DNA from 3 places in the Allorhizobium sp. DMC15 genome. Region 3 is predicted to be linked to each of the others. Evidence: predicted binding sites of a transcription regulator. Region 3 holds the regulator's gene; each other region holds the start of a gene.
The links. Region 3 encodes LexA, which represses DNA repair genes until DNA is damaged. Its sites were predicted from a motif close to TGTTCNNNNTGTGTTCNG; they were not measured.
Positions count from the first base shown of each region.

Region 1 (5,370 bases), on a different contig from region 3:
CCGCGCTCGAATTGACCTGTTCGGTCAGCTCGTTGAGCGCCGCCGCGGTCTCTTCGAGGCTCGCCGCCTGCTGTTCCGTGCGTTTGGCGAGGTCCGCCGCACTTTCGGAAATCTCCCCGGTGCCCGCATTGATGTTGACCACGCCGGCGTTCACCGAGGCAATCGCCTGTTCGAGCGTTGCAACCGCATCGTTGAAGTCGCGCTTCAGCGCCGCATATTCGCCGGGGAATTCGTCCGGCAGGCGATAGGTGAGGTTCCCCTGCGAGAGCTGCGCAAGACCGTTGCCGAGGGCGGCGACCACGTGCTGCTGCGTCGCGGCCGAGGCGTTGCGTTCCTGCTCGTTGCGCCGGCGCTCGCCATCGGCCGCAGTCCGCTGCGCTTCGGCTTCCGCCGCCAGCATGTGGCTCTCGGCGAGGCGATGGCGGAAACCGTCCAGTGCCTTTGCCACCATGCCGATCTCATCCTGGCGATCCTGGTTCGATACGTCGGTATCGTAGTTTCCTTTCGACATCCGCTCCACGTCGCTGACCAGACCGTGCAGAGGGCGCTGTGCGAGCGAGCGCACGGCGAGGAAGAGCGAGATCATCACCGCGGCCAGCATGATGACGCCGCCGAGGATCATCATCGTGGTCTGCGCCTTGACCGGCGCACTGATCGCCGATTCCGGAATGTCCACGAGCACGGCCCAGGTTGCATTCACGCCCGGCACTTCGAAGGGATAGAGCAGGCGATCGAAGCTTTCGCCGTCTTCGCCCCCAAGGTTGCTCAGCACGCTGCCCTTGCCGCTGCTGATCGCGGCCTTCACCGCATCGGCGCCCTCGGCCTCATAGGGCTTCATCAGAAGATCGTCCTTCGGCGCGACCAGCCACTGCGCGCCCTGTCCGACCAGCAGCACGCGTCCGGTCTCGAAGGGCTTCAGGGCCTTCAGCTTGTCCGAAAGGGAAAGAAGCGAAATGTCGACGCCGCTGACACCGATCATCTTGCCGCCGGAGAAGACAGGATAGGCAATCGAACTCATCGTCGTCGGCACGTCGGTGCCTTCGGCGAGATAAGGCGCCGTGATCGCGCCCTTGCCGCTCTTCGCGGCGAGCGCATACCATTCGGCGTCGTACTTGGCCGCAAAAGTCGAGTACTGGATCGCCCCGTTGCGGTCCTTCGACCAGTAGGGGGTATAGATGCCGTCGGCATTGGCGCCCAGGTCGGTCTGCCCCTTGATCTCGTCTTTCCGGCCATCGATCGCCCCGGGCTCCTCGGCCATCCAGCTGCCGAATGCGAAGGGATTCTGTTCGAGGTTCGCCTTCAGAATATTGGTGATGCCCATGCGGTCGAAGGACTTGCCTTCATGGCCGCGGCCGATCACGCCCGACATCAGACGCGCAGCACTCGCCAGTTCGCCGATATTGCCGGCGATCTCGCGGGCGATCGATTTCGCCTCCGCGTCCGCCTGCTGCATGATCAGGGAATGCACGCGGTCCCGCGTCTGCGAAATGAGAACGAGATTGGAAACAAAGAGCACGAGGCCGATCGCCAGGCCGGTGACGACCAGCAGTTTGGCGGCGATGGATCGAGAAAACAGGGCGAACATGATGGCTCCGGAAAGGGAGGTCTCTCTGCATCGGCATGCGGTCCGCGCTGTCATGGCGCGGCCTGCCCGGCCGCGGCCGGACATGACGTCGCCTCACGTTAAATCGGCATAACTTAATGGGCCGCTAAAATTGTTTAGATTGCCTGCTCGACGTCGCCCAAAACTGGGATCGACGGTTGCGCCCCCGCTTTCAGGCAGGCGAGTGAGCCGGCAACGGCCGCACGCCGCAGCGCCAGATCGAAGTCGAGCCCTGCATCCAGGCTCGCGGCAAGATAACCGCAGAAGGTGTCGCCGGCGCCCACCGTATCGACGGGTTCGATCTTGAGGCCCTTTGCACGGTGCAGCACGCCGCCCTCGGCAGCGATCACGCCGGCCGCACCCAGCGTGATGATCAGCACCTGGCCCGTTTCGCGATGCATGGCAAGGGCAACCTCTTCCCTTTCCGCATCACTCAGACCCTGGCGCCCGGCCAGCAATTCGAATTCCGTTTCATTGGCGATGACGATGTCCGCCAGCCTTGCCAGCGCAGCGGCTTCGTCCGTCAGCGGCGCAAGATTGAGGACGGTCCGCACGCCCGCACCCTTGGCGGCCTTGAGTGCAACTTCCACTGCGGCGGCTGGCACTTCCAGCTGCAGCATCAGCGTGTCGCCCGCCTTCAGCGCAGCAACGGCCGCTTCCGCTTGTCCGGCATCGACGGTCCCATTGGCACCGGCAACCACGGCAATCATATTCTCGCCGTCGCCGCCAACCAGGATCAGGGCCGTCCCTGTCGCCCCGTCCACCGTCTTCACGCCGGAGAGATCGGTCCCAGCTTCCTTGAGGAGGGAAATCGCCGGTTCGGCGAATTCGTCACGGCCGACAGCGCCGACCATCCGCACGGCAGCGCCTGCCCGCTGCGCTGCGAGCGCCTGGTTTGCACCTTTGCCGCCGGCGGCCGTGGCAAAACCCGTGCCGGCCACCGTCTCACCGGGAACCGGCAGGCGGGGCGTGGTGGCAACCAGATCCATGTTGATGGAGCCGAAGACGGTAATCATGAGCGCGCGGGCCTTTCGTGAGCGGTGTTGCGCTCTTTTGGACCAGCCTGTCAGTCCTCGTCAACAACCCTGAGCTTGAGCAACCCCGTGCGGCTTTCCACCGCCCTTGCTCCGCCGTCGCCGGCATCGGCAGGACCACCCGGCGCCTCGAATTCCATCGCCTCGATCTTCGCACCGCGCTTGGCCAGCTTGTCGGACGAGGTGATGATCATCTCCACATCCTTCTGCGCCGCGAGAAAATGGCTCTGCAGCTTGCGCGTCCGGTCGTCGAGGCGTCCGAGATCTTCCATCAACCGGACGACTTCCCCCTGGATCAGATGCGCCTGCTCGCGCATCCGCTGGTCCTTCAGCACTGCCTGGATGACCTGGATCGACAGCATCAGCAGCGATGGCGAGACGATGACCACACGCTGGCGATGGGCCTTCTGGACGATGCCTTCGAAATTCTCGTGGATCTCGGCGAAGATCGATTCCGATGGCACGAACAGGAAGGCCATGTCCTGTGTTTCCCCCGGCAGCAGGTACTTGTCCGAGATGTCCTTGATATGCACCTCGATATCCCGGCGGAATTGCTGGCTCGCAAGCTTCTGGTGCTCCGGCGTTTCTCCGTCGCGAATGGCGTTCCAGGCCTCCAGCGGAAATTTCGCGTCGACCACCAGCGGCGGCGAATTGTTCGGCATACGAATAGTGCAATCGGGCCGCGATCCGTTCGACAGCGTCGTCTGGAATTCATAGGCACCCATCGGCAGCCCATCCGCCACGATGGTCTCCATGCGTGACTGCCCGAAGGCACCACGCGTCTGCTTGTTGGAAAGGATCGCCTGCAGTCCGACCACGTCCTTGGCCAGAGACTGGATGTTGTTCTGTGCCGCGTCGATCACCGCCAGCCGCTCCTGCAGCGTACGCAGATTGTCGTGCGTCGATTTCGTCTGTTCGGTGATTGTCGCGCCGATCCGGTGCGTCATGCCGTCCAGCCGCTGGCTCAGCGACTGGGTGAGTTCCGCCTGCCGGCTGCCGAAGACATCCGCCATCGTGGCAAGCCGCCCCTGCATCTCCGCCTGGGCCTTGAGAAGTTCTGCAAGCCGTGCCTCGGCCGCTGCGTCTCGGCGCAACGTCTCCTCCATCATCTCGGCCCGCAGGCGCGCAGCGCGCATCGAACCCAAAACGAGGAAGACAAGCGGAAGGGCGACCAGAGCGGCCGCAATTGCCAGCAGAAAGACGGGCTCGAGCGTGACGGAGCCGATGGTGACGGCGGGAAGATCCTGGATGTTCATCCGACGACTATACCCGATTCGCCTTTATGAACCAGATCAAAGAGTGAACGAAAGGGTCATGGGCTCGGTCGTCCCGGGGGTTGGATGAAATCTTTTGGCTAATGAAAATTGATAAACCGCAAACACTTGGACCCTAAGTGGCCAGCGTGGCAATCTCGCATATGGGAGGTGGAAATTACTACGATTTTTGAAACCTGACATTTACCATTTCAGGTCTTTCTTATGAAACGGGGCGGCGACTACGCCGCAAGACCTGCAATGGATAGTAGAACCATGGTTTCGCAGAGTGACAATGCTGATCTGAAAAATCGCCTCAGTTTCCTGGGGCTGGACGACAAGGGGCGCGAGACGCTGCGCCATATGGGGCCCTTGATCCGCGCCAACATCGGTGCGGCCCTCGATATCTTCTACGACAAGATCCGCAAGGTCCCGGAGACGGCAGCCTTCTTCCATGGTGACGATCACATGCGCGGCGCCAAGCGCCGTCAGGAAGAACACTGGGGCATCGTCGGAACCGGGGATTACACCGAAAGCTATGTCGAGGGCGTCACCAAGGTCGGCAAGGCTCATGCGCGCATCGGCCTTGAGCCGCGCTGGTATATCGGCGGTTACGCGCTGGTCCTCGAACAACTGATCCACGCGGTCTCCCGCGACCGCTGGCCAAGCCGCTTCGGCCGCCAGAAAGCGCCTCAGCTTGCCGACGAAATCTCGGTCGTCATGAAGGCTGCCATGCTCGACATGGACTATTCCATCTCCGTCTATCTCGACATCCTCGCCGCCGAGCGAAAGCAAGCCGAGGAAACCCGCCTGCGCGCCGAGGCAGAGCAGGCAACCGCTCTCGCCGCCCTGAGGGCAGTGCTGACCAAGCTCGCAGCGGGGGATCTGGAAGCGCGACTGCCCGACGACCTTCCGGCCAATTTCACCGAAATGGCCCGCGACTACAACGCCTCGGTTGACGCGCTGCGCACGACCATCGGCACGGTTCGCAGTTCCGCCGACGAGATCTTCAAGTCCACCTCGGCCATCGCCGAAGCAACCGACGATCTCGCCCAGCGCACGGAACAGCAGGCCGCCGGCCTCGAGGAAAGCACCGCTGCCCTGCACGAACTCACCCAGAACGTCACGCTCACCGCCGATGGCGCCCAGAAGGCCGCCCAGGTGGTCGGCGTCGCCCTTGATGAGGCGCGCGTCTCCGAACAGGTCGTCTCCCGCGCGGTCGATGCCATGGGGGCGATCGAGAAATCCTCCGAGGCCATCTCCAAGATCATCGGCGTGATCGACGAGATCGCCTTCCAGACGAACCTGCTTGCCCTGAACGCTGGCGTCGAGGCGGCCCGCGCCGGCGAGGCCGGTCGTGGTTTTGCCGTCGTTGCCCAGGAAGTGCGCGAACTCGCCCAGCGCTGCGCCAATGCCGCCCGCGAGATCAAAAGCCTGATTTCGGAGAGCTCCAACCAGGTCAATTCCGGCGTCGGCCTCG
Region 1 is NZ_JBQUZB010000001.1:344,305-349,674, forward strand. Features, by position in the region: gene ACT53S_RS01725 (methyl-accepting chemotaxis protein) at 1-1,585, opposite strand, end outside; gene ACT53S_RS01730 (ribokinase) at 1,720-2,619, opposite strand; gene ACT53S_RS01735 (DNA recombination protein RmuC) at 2,670-3,893, opposite strand; gene ACT53S_RS01740 (methyl-accepting chemotaxis protein) at 4,167-5,370, shown strand, end outside.
Region 1: a site for LexA is predicted at 3,926-3,943, ahead of ACT53S_RS01735 (DNA recombination protein RmuC). Genes of this name have one in related genera too.

Region 2 (5,370 bases), 320 kb from region 3:
CACACGCACTTCGTCACCGTATTTTTCGCCGAAAAGCGCCATTGCGCCTTCGGCGATCGCGTCATCCACTGCCATCAACCGGGTGGTAACCGGAGAATTCTGCAGGATGATCTCGTTCGCCATTTCCTCGACGACCTTCAACTCCTCGGCGGTAATCGGCTTGGGATGCGAAATATCGAAACGGAGACGCTCGGGCGCCACCAGCGAGCCCTTCTGAGCCACATGCGTGCCGAGGATTTCGCGCAGCGCTTCGTGCAGCAAATGCGTGGCGGAATGGTTGGAGCGCAGACGCGAGCGGCGTGCATGGTCGACATTAAGCTGCACTGCGTCACCAGCCTTGACGATACCGTTCTGGACGGCCGCGACGTGCACGAAGACGCCTTCGCCCTTCTTCTGGGTGTCGCTCACAGACAGCGAGAAACCTTCACCGACGATCTCACCGGTATCCCCCATCTGGCCACCGGACTCGCCGTAGAAAGGCGTCTGGTTGACGACGATTTGAACCTCTTCGCCGGCGCTCGCCTGGTCGACGACCTTGCCATCCTTCACGATGGCGAGAACCTGCCCCTCTGCGGTCTCGGCGCTGTAACCGAGGAACTCGGTTGCCCCAAACTTTTCCTTGAGTTCGAACCAGACAGTCTCCTGCGCCTTGTCGCCAGAACCCGCCCAGCTGGCGCGGGCTTCGGCCTTCTGGCGCTGCATGGCGTCGTTGAAGCCTGTGAGGTCAACACCGATGCCCCGGCCGCGCAAGGCGTCCTGGGTCAGGTCAAGCGGGAAGCCATAGGTGTCATAGAGCTTGAAGGCGGTTTCGCCATCGAGGCTGTCGCCCTTGTCGAGCGAGGCGGTGGCGTCGGAGAGCAGCGTCAGACCGCGCTCGAGCGTCTTGCGGAAGCGGGTTTCCTCCAGCTTCAGAGTCTCCGAGATTAAAGCTTCGGCGCGCACCAGTTCCGGATAAGCCCGGCCCATCTGCTGCACGAGGACCGGCAGCAGCTTGTAGATGATCGGATCCTTGGCGCCGAGAAGCTGCGCATGGCGCATGGCGCGGCGCATGATACGGCGAAGGACATAGCCGCGGCCTTCGTTCGACGGCAGCACGCCATCGGCGATCAGAAAGGCAGACGAGCGCAGATGGTCGGCAATAACGCGATGGCTGGCGCGACGCTCACCCTCGGCCTTGACACCGGTGAGGTCGACGGAAGCGTCGATCAGGGCACGGAACAGGTCAATGTCGTAATTGTCGTGCTTGCCCTGCAGCAGCGCGGCGATGCGCTCGAGACCCATGCCAGTATCGATCGAGGGACGCGGAAGGTTGATGCGCTCTTCCTTCGTGATCTGCTCGTACTGCATGAAGACGAGGTTCCAGATCTCGATGAAGCGGTCGCCGTCTTCCTCGGGCGAACCCGGAGGGCCACCCCAGATATGGTCGCCATGGTCGTAGAAGATTTCCGAACAGGGACCGCACGGACCAGTATCACCCATGGCCCAGAAATTGTCGCTGGTCGGAATGCGGATGATCTTGTCGTCCGAAAGGCCGGCGATCTTCTTCCACAGACCGTGAGCCTCGTCGTCGGTGTGGTAGACGGTGACCAGCAACCGGTTGCGGTCGATGCCGAATTCCTTGGTGATCAGGTTCCAGGCGAGTTCGATGGCGCGTTCCTTGAAATAGTCGCCAAAGGAGAAATTCCCCAGCATTTCAAAGAAGGTATGATGGCGGGCGGTATAGCCGACATTGTCGAGGTCATTGTGCTTGCCGCCGGCGCGCACGCATTTCTGCGCGGTCGCAGCCGTCGAATAGGGGCGCTGTTCGAGACCGGTGAAGACGTTCTTGAACTGAACCATGCCGGCATTGGTGAACATCAGCGTCGGGTCGTTGCGCGGCACCAGAGGACTGGAGGAAACAACCTCGTGACCGTTCGTCTTGAAGTAATCGAGGAAAGTCGACCGGATGTCGTTTACACCGCTCATGTCACGCCCTTCATTCAGGCCGGGAACCCGGCCAATTCGCAAAATCAATGGCTTTTATCGCCCGCCATGCCCCCTGTCCAGCGGCGTATCCGCACGCGCAAACGAAAACCGGCCGCGCTTCTGACGAAACGCGGCCGGTGAAAATCAAAGCGAGCCTTGGGCCTTAGATGTCGTCGGCACCATCACCATCATTGGCGTCCGGACCACCGTTCTGCAGGAAACGCTCGGCAATCAGCCCGGCGTTCTGGCGCAGCGCCATTTCAATCTCCTGGGCAACGGCTGGATTGTCGCGCAGGAAGAGCTTGGCATTCTCGCGGCCCTGTCCCAGACGCTGGCTGTTGTAGGAGAACCAGGCGCCGGACTTTTCGACAATGCCGGCCTTGACGCCGAGATCGACAAGTTCGCCCGTCTTCGAAACACCTTCGCCATACATGATGTCGAATTCGACCTGCTTGAAGGGAGGCGCCATCTTGTTCTTGACGACCTTCACGCGGGTCTGGTTACCGACGACCTCTTCGCGATCCTTCACCGCGCCAATACGGCGGATGTCGAGACGAACCGAGGCGTAGAACTTCAGAGCGTTACCGCCCGTCGTCGTTTCCGGCGAACCGAACATCACGCCGATCTTCATGCGGATCTGGTTGATGAAGATGACCATGGTCTTCGAGCGCGAGATGGAGGCTGTCAGCTTGCGCAGCGCCTGGCTCATCAGACGGGCCTGCATGCCCGGCAGGCTGTCGCCCATCTCACCTTCGATTTCAGCGCGCGGCGTAAGCGCGGCAACCGAGTCGACGACCAGCACGTCGATGGCACCGGAGCGCACCAGCGTGTCCGTGATTTCGAGCGCCTGTTCGCCGGTATCCGGCTGCGAGATCAGGAGGTTCTGCAGATCGACGCCCAGCTTGCGGGCATAGACCGGATCGAGCGCGTGTTCGGCATCGACAAAGGCGCAGATGCCGCCCTTCTTCTGGGCTTCCGCGATGGTCTGCAGAGCCAGCGTCGTCTTACCCGAGCTTTCCGGGCCATAAACTTCAATGATACGGCCCTTCGGCAGACCGCCGATGCCAAGCGCGATGTCGAGGCTGAGCGAGCCCGTCGAGACCGTCTCGACTTCGACCACGCTCTCGTTCGCACCGAGTTTCATGATCGAGCCCTTGCCGAACGACCGTTCGATCTGCGAGAGCGCCGCTTCCAATGCCTTGCTTTTATCCACCGATTTGTCCTCTACAAGCCGCAAAGAATTCTGTGCCATTCGATCCACCTTTAGGTTATTGAGGCCGCATAGGCAATGAAGCCGCCGATGGACATCATGTACTCTATTTGTTCTCATTTCGCAAGAGCAATCGAAGTCTTTATTCAGAAAGGCTTTTTGGATGCGTGTTCGAATTTTGTTCCGGGCGGACGCATCGGTGCCGGGGCCCGAGCCGTTGCGGTCGGATCGCTCCCAAAAGCGCGCTCTCCGATTCGTCTTCGCAGCCGGCTGGAGACGATGTCATGAGTATCGAAATCCTGGCCGTCGGAGGCGCTCATATTGACCGGCGCGCCCGCATCTCCGGCGAGACAAGACCGGGTGCGAGCAATCCCGGATCGTGGTTCGAAGAACCCGGCGGCGGTGTCTTCAACGCGGCCCGCAATCTGGCCCGTGTCGGACGCTCCGTGCGCCTGATCGCGCCACGCGGCGGGGATGCAGCCGGCCTGGCGGTCGCCGAGGCGGCAGAACGGGCAGGCATCGATGACTGGCCTGTCCTGTTTTTGGACCGGGCGACCCCGAGTTATACCGCCATCCTGGAAAATGACGGCAATCTCGTCATCGCGCTGGCCGACATGGCGCTTTACGACGCTTTCGTCGCACGACGCCTTCGAGCTCGCTCCATGCGCGACAGCCTCGCTGCTGCGGCTCACGTCCTCTGCGATGCCAATCTCCCTGCAGAGACCCTGGCGGCACTTGCGGCCCTGTCCGCAGCCGGCGGGAAGACGGTTTCGGCTATTGCGATTTCGCCGGCGAAGGTCGTGCGCCTGCGCGGCGCATTTCCCCATCTCCATCACCTCTTCATGAATGGTGCCGAGGCCGAAGCCATCGCCGGCAAGAGACCGGACCGGGCCGAAGACTGGCCGGATCTGCTGCGCGCCAGCGGTCTGCGCGGCGGTTCGGTAACCTCCGGCGGTGGCTTGACTGTCGCCTTCGACGCCGATCGCATCGCTGTTATAGAACCCGCCCCGATCAAGGCGATCGGCGACGTTACCGGCGCCGGCGATGCCTTTGCTGCGGGTTTCCTGCATGCCCGGATCGCGGGCCTGGACCTTTGCCAGGCGCTGCGTCGGGGCACGGCCTGCGCCGCGATCACCCTCGCCTCCCCCCATGCGACGGATGAAAATCTGTCCGCCGCCCGGCTCGACACGCAGTTGTCACTTGTCCCTGAGGCCCGTTTCCTGCCATGACGAGCCGCTCCAGCTTGAAAGATCTCCCATGACGCGTTCCATCTCCCCCCTCCTGCCGATCGCCTATTCCAGCGAAGTCACAGCCGCCAAGCAGCGCGGCGCGGCTATCGTCGCGCTCGAATCCACCATCATCACCCATGGCATGCCTTATCCCGGCAACCTGGAAATGGCGCGCAGCGTGGAAAACATCATCCGCCAGCAGGGCGCCGTGCCCGCGACAATCGCGGTCATCAAGGGCGTGCTGCATATCGGCCTTGAGCCGGCGCAACTCGAAGAATTGGCCCAGATGCAGCATGTGATGAAGCTGTCGCGTGCCGACCTCGCCTTTGCCATCGCTGAACGCCGCAATGGCGCAACTACGGTTGCTGCCACCATGATCGCCGCCTATCGCGCCGGCATCCATGTCTTTGCCACCGGCGGCATCGGTGGCGTGCATCGCGGGGCGGAAGAGAGCTTCGACATATCCGCCGACCTTGAAGAACTCGCCCGCACCGGCGTCATCGTCGTCTCCGCCGGCCCGAAGGCGATCCTCGACATCCCGAAGACGCTCGAAGTTCTGGAAACCCGGGGCGTGCCGGTCGTGACCTATGACAGCGAGGATTTCCCCGCCTTTTGGTCGCGCAGTTCCGGCCTCAAGAGCCCGCTCAGCCTGCCGAGCCCGGCGGCAATTGCCAACTTCCAGAAGATGCGTGACGAACTCGGCATTGCCGGTGGCATGTTGATTGCCAACCCGGTTCCGGAAGCCGACGAAATCCCGCGCGAAGAGATGGAAATCTATATCAGCCGCTCGCTAGCCAATGCCGAACGCGACGAGATCGTCGGCAAGGCCGTCACGCCTTACCTGCTGGACAACCTCTTCCACCTGACCGGCGGCCGCAGCCTCAAGACCAACATCGCGCTTGTCGAGAACAATGCGCGGCTGGCGGCCGAGATCGCCGTTGCCCTCAACGGCTGACGTCTCCTAGA
Region 2 is NZ_JBQUZB010000003.1:587,684-593,053, forward strand. Features, by position in the region: gene alaS (alanine--tRNA ligase) at 1-1,965, opposite strand, end outside; gene recA (recombinase RecA) at 2,129-3,217, opposite strand; gene ACT53S_RS17180 (carbohydrate kinase family protein) at 3,460-4,404, shown strand; gene ACT53S_RS17185 (pseudouridine-5'-phosphate glycosidase) at 4,433-5,359, shown strand.
Region 2: a site for LexA is predicted at 3,344-3,361, ahead of recA (recombinase RecA). Genes of this name have one in related genera too.

Region 3 (5,370 bases):
GCACTTCTTTCATTTCGTACCCGTATGCATCGGGCTTGGCGCTCTGTGCTGGTTCAATCTCCCTGCGCCGCCCGCCGCGGAGATCCTGCTTTTCCTTGCCGCTTTGGCCGCAAGCGCTCTCTTCATGACCCTTGCCGGCACGATGAGCCGCGCCCTGTCGCTCTCCGCCCTTCTTGCCATCGCCGGCATGGTGTTGGCCGAGGCTGAAAACTGGAGAGCCGCGACGATCCTTCTCGATTCTCCCGTGGTGACCACGGTCACCGGCCAGGTGGAGCGGCGGGAGGCGGGGTCGGCCGGCGAATGGCGCTATGTCATCCGCGTGGCGGCGACCGCCGAGCCGGCTCTGCGCCGCGCGCCGCAGCGCATTTCGGTCTTGGCCCGAAGCCAACATGAGGGGTTCAGGATCGGCGAGGGCATCACCGGCCGTCTGCGGTTGTCGCCGCCGTCGGGCCCGGCGCTGCCCGGTCTCAACGATTTTGCCTTTCAGAGCTATTATGCCGGGATTGGCGCGGTGGGGTTCTTTCTTGGCGCTCCGGAACGGCCGGCGACGGCTGCCTCGCCGGTCGTGGACCCGTGGACCCGGCTGGATCGATGGCTGTTTTCCCTGCGCGACCGGATCTCCGATCGTATCCATGCCGTACTGCCCGGCGATACCGGCGCATTCGCCGCATCCATCATCACCGGTGAACGGCGCTCGATGTCGCAGGAGGCGACGGATGCGTTACGGCTTTCGGGGCTTGCCCATATCACCGCGATCTCCGGTCTCAACATGGCGCTTGCCGCCGGTATCTTCTTTGTCGGCCTGCGGGCACTGTTGAGCCTCCTTCCGGGTTTAGCGCAGCACTATTCCATAAAGAAAATCGCAGCCGCCGGCGCACTTCTGGCGGCGACCGCCTATGTCCTCATATCCGGTTACCAGGTTTCGGCATTGCGCGCCTATCTGATGACCGCGATCTTGCTGGTTGCCGTGCTGATCGACCGGCCCGCGATCAGTCTGCGCAACCTGTCTGTCGCGGCGATCCTGATCCTGGTCGTGCAGCCTTCCGCCGTCATGGGGCCGAGTTTTCAGATGTCTTTTGCCGCGACGGCAGCCCTGATCGCTGGCTATGCAGCCTGGCGCACGAGGCCGCGCACCCTCTGGCCGGCTCCCCAATCGGTCCCGGGCAAACTGGCAAGCTTTGTGCTGAAATTCGTCGGTGGGACGCTCGCCACATCCCTGATTGGCGGTTTGTCGACGGCCATTTTTGCGGTCACGCATTTCCATCGCCTGTCCATGCACGGGCTTGAGGCCAATCTGGCGGCCATGCCGCTGATCTCGATCGTGGTCATGCCGGCCGGCTTCATCGCCATGCTGATGATGCCGCTCGGCCTTGATGCCCCATTCTTTTGGATCATGGGTCTCGGACTTGATCTCGTCCTGCAGGTTGCGCACACCGTCGCCGGCTGGGATGAGGCGGCGCTCATCCCGCGTCAGCCGGGCTGGTTTCCAGCACTCACCGTGACCGCGCTCCTGCTGATCACGTTACTGCATACGCGGCTACGGCACGCCGGGAGCGTTCTCTTGATCGTCACGCTGGCTGCGTCCTGGCTGCGTCCAGCAGATAGGCCGGCCGATCTGCTGGTCAGCGAGGATGGCCGCCTCGTCGCGTTTTGGCCGAGGCCGCGAAGCGATGCTGAGGCGAAGACCCTCGCTACCAACCGCGTGCGTCCATCGACCTTCCTTTTTGACCAGTGGAAGCCTGCGCTCGGTGTCGAAAATCATCGGCCACCGGACCAAACAGACGCACTCGTCCTCCCGCCACCGGCCGATTGGAAAAAGGAGGAGACATGGGATGCGGTGACAAAACAACAGGCAGGCAAGGTATTGGACCAACTGGCAGGATCCGCCGCGGGCGACCGCTTCACCTGCGCTCGCGGTGCCTGTGCGGCAAAGATTGCCGGCCTCTGGACCGTGCTCGTCATCGACCGCGCCGATATTGCCGGCCTCGCCTGTGACGTCGCCGACATCGTTGTGCTCGGCGTCCGCAGCCGCCTGACCCGCTGCAATTCAGGCGCGATCTTGATCAGCGAAACGACATTGCGCGCAAGCGGCGCTCTCGAGTTGCGGCTTGGTGATCGCCACGAAAGAAAAATCGAAGTCACGTCAGCGCTGGCAGGCCCGCCACGCCCATGGACGGTGCATCGCCTCTACGACTGGCGAACCGGGGGGACTGCCTCCCAACACGGTTTCAAGGCCGCCCTTTTGGCAACCAGACCCCAGCCTCTGGCCGCCACGACATCAGATGACGGCGCGGCGACGGATCAGTGATAGCGCCGGATCAGGCCGACAAGCTTCCCTTGGATCTTGACCCGGTCCGGCGGGAAAATGCGTGTCTCGTAGGCCGGGTTGGCAGCCTCCAGCGCGATCGAGGCACCACGGCGGCGAAACCGCTTCAGTGTTGCTTCCTCGTCATCGACCAATGCCACGATGATGTCGCCGGGATTGGCGTTCGAGGCGTTGCGGATGATCACGGTATCGCCGTCGAGAATACCGGCATCAATCATCGAATCGCCCTTGACCTCCAGGGCATAGTGTTCGCCAGAACCGATCATCTCAGCCGGAACGGTAATGTCATGCGTGTTGTTCTGGATAGCCGAGATCGGCACGCCGGCGGCGATGCGCCCCATGACAGGCACGCTGACCGACGCATTCTGATCGTCGTTGCTGGGACGCGCCGGGGCAGGCGGCGGCGTCTTTCCCAGGCTGCCTTCGATGACGCTTGGCGCAAACCCACGCCGCGGTTGCAGGCTGGGCGTATAGGCCTCCGGTAGCTTGATCACTTCAAGAGCACGCGCGCGGTTGGGAAGCCGCCGGATGAAGCCCCGTTCTTCAAGCGCCGTGATGAGCCTGTGAATGCCGGACTTCGATGCCAGGTCGAGGGCGTCCTTCATCTCGTCGAAGGACGGAGGCACACCCGATTCTTTCATCCGCTCGTGAATGAAGAGAAGCAGTTCCTGTTGCTTGCGCGTCAGCATATGCGGGGCCCCGTTTGTGAAACAAATCCAGAACAGACACTATATGTTCCATATGTGTTCCGCAAGTAGATAAATTTCCGTGAACAACCCGTATGAAAATGCGATAGGCGTCTTCGGCCGGGTGCTGGCAACCTTGCATGTCCGATCGATGCTGGCAGCCAGACAGCCGGGAGCAAGTCCGAGCAACGAATTGAAATCTCTGTGAGTTACACCATGCTGAAAGACTTGGAGAACACTCTGCTCGGGAAGCAGGCCGACCAACTGACATCGGCAGAGAAGAAGGTTCTGGTCAAGGCTCGCCAGCGCCGAACGGTGTCGACCAATGCCGGCGAGGACTTTCTCGCCGGGGCAAGTTTCGGTCAGCGTCTGGCCGATTCGATTGCCCGGATCGGCGGCTCCTGGAGCTTCATCATTGGCTTCGTTGTCTTCCTCCTCGCCTGGGTTGTTCTCAACACGGTGATCCTGGTAGCCCGTCCGTTTGACGCCTACCCCTTCATCTTTTTGAACCTGATCCTCTCGATGGTGGCCGCCATTCAGGCGCCGATCATCATGATGAGCCAGAACCGCCAGGCCGAGCGTGACCGCTTCATGGCCGCGAAGGACTATGAGATCAATCTGAAGGCCGAGATCGAGGTTCTCGCGCTCCACCACAAGATCGATGAGCAGGTGTTGAAGGAATTGCGCGACACCCGGGCCGAGATCGATGCGCTCCGTGAGGCGATCGAGGCCCTTACAAAGCGCTCGGGTAATTCCTAGTTTGGTCGTAACGGAGTATCTTCATGTCGCCTGTTCCCGCTTTGCCGCGCGCTTTGGACCACCTTGTGCTGCCGGTGATCGATCTCGTTACTGCCAGACAGCGGCTAAGCCGCCTTGGGTTCACCGTGGCAGCCGATGCTCGTCACCCTTTCGGCACTGAAAACGCCTGTGTTTTCTTCCGCGACGACACCTATCTCGAACCGCTTGCCGTCGGCAGCCGGGAAGACTGTCTGTCGGCGGTGCGGGCCGGGAATGTTTTTGTCGCGCGTGACCAGGCTTTTCGGTTCCGAAGGGGCGAGGGTCTCTCGGCAATCGTCGTCAAGACCGATGACGCCGGAGCAGATCATGCGAGCTTTGTCGCCGAAGGTTTGAGCGGTGGTGAACTGCTGGGCTTTTCGCGCGAGTTTCGCTTTCCCAATGGCCGCAAAGTAGAGGGATCTTTTCGGCTGGCCTTCGCCGCCGATCTGCGCTCGCCCGACTTTTTTGCTTTCGCCTGTGAGCGCGTGAACCCCTTGCCCGCCGATCGCGGTGCTTTGCTGGACCACGCCAACGCGGCAGCAGGCCTGAGAGGCGTGGTGCTGTGCGAGAATAATCCGAGCGATTTCCAGTATCTGTTGGAGACGGCGCTGCGGCAGCGCGACGTCACGGCCGATTCTTTCGGACTATCGATCGAAGCGGCCAATGCCAGGGTCGATGTCCTGACACCAGATGGACTGTCGGCTCGATACGGGTTCTCGGATGCGCGCGAAGAACGGGGTCTGCTCGGGGCGGTGGTTGTGGTCGCGAGCCGTGATCTCGGCGTGACAGAAGCCTGCCTCGCTGCTAATGGCGTCCGCTATCACAAAACAGGAGCGCGCCTCGTTGTCGCGCCGGAGAAAGGCCAGGGTGTCGCCTTCGCCTTCGAGGAGTTGAAATGAGCACTGTGACCAATTCCGAAGTCGTCGTCGGTGAAGGCGAGGGCCGGGCCGTCTTCTCGCAGAAGGGCCGCTTCGCCCTGATTGCCGGCCCTTGCCAGATGGAGAGCCGCGATCATGCGTTCATGATCGCCGGTCGTCTGGTGGAGCTGTGCCGCGAGCTTGGCCTCGGCCTCGTGTACAAGTCCTCCTTCGACAAGGCGAACCGCACCTCGCTGTCGGCTGAGCGCGGCATCGGTCTGGAAAAGGCAATGGAAGTCTTCGCCGACATCAAGAAGGAATACGGCATCCCGGTGCTGACGGACATCCACACGGAAGAACAGTGCGCGGCCGTCGCCCCGACGGTCGACGTCCTGCAGATCCCGGCCTTCCTCTGCCGCCAGACCGATCTCTTGGTCGCCGCGGCCAAGACCGGCCGCGTGGTGAACGTCAAGAAGGGCCAGTTCCTGGCGCCCTGGGACATGAAGAACGTGCTGAACAAGCTCAATGCCAGCGGCAATCCGAATGTCCTCCTCTGCGAGCGCGGCGCCTCCTTCGGTTACAACACGCTGGTCTCCGACATGCGCTCGCTGCCGATCATGGCGGGTATGGGTGCGCCGGTGGTCTTTGATGCCACGCATTCGGTGCAGCAGCCGGGCGGGCAGGGCGGCTCCTCCGGCGGCCAGCGCGAATTCGTTGAAACGCT
Region 3 is NZ_JBQUZB010000003.1:269,794-275,163, forward strand. Features, by position in the region: gene ACT53S_RS15595 (ComEC/Rec2 family competence protein) at 1-2,308, shown strand, start outside; gene lexA (transcriptional repressor LexA) at 2,302-3,015, opposite strand; gene ACT53S_RS15605 (DUF1003 domain-containing protein) at 3,229-3,771, shown strand; gene ACT53S_RS15610 (VOC family protein) at 3,795-4,688, shown strand; gene kdsA (3-deoxy-8-phosphooctulonate synthase) at 4,685-5,370, shown strand, end outside.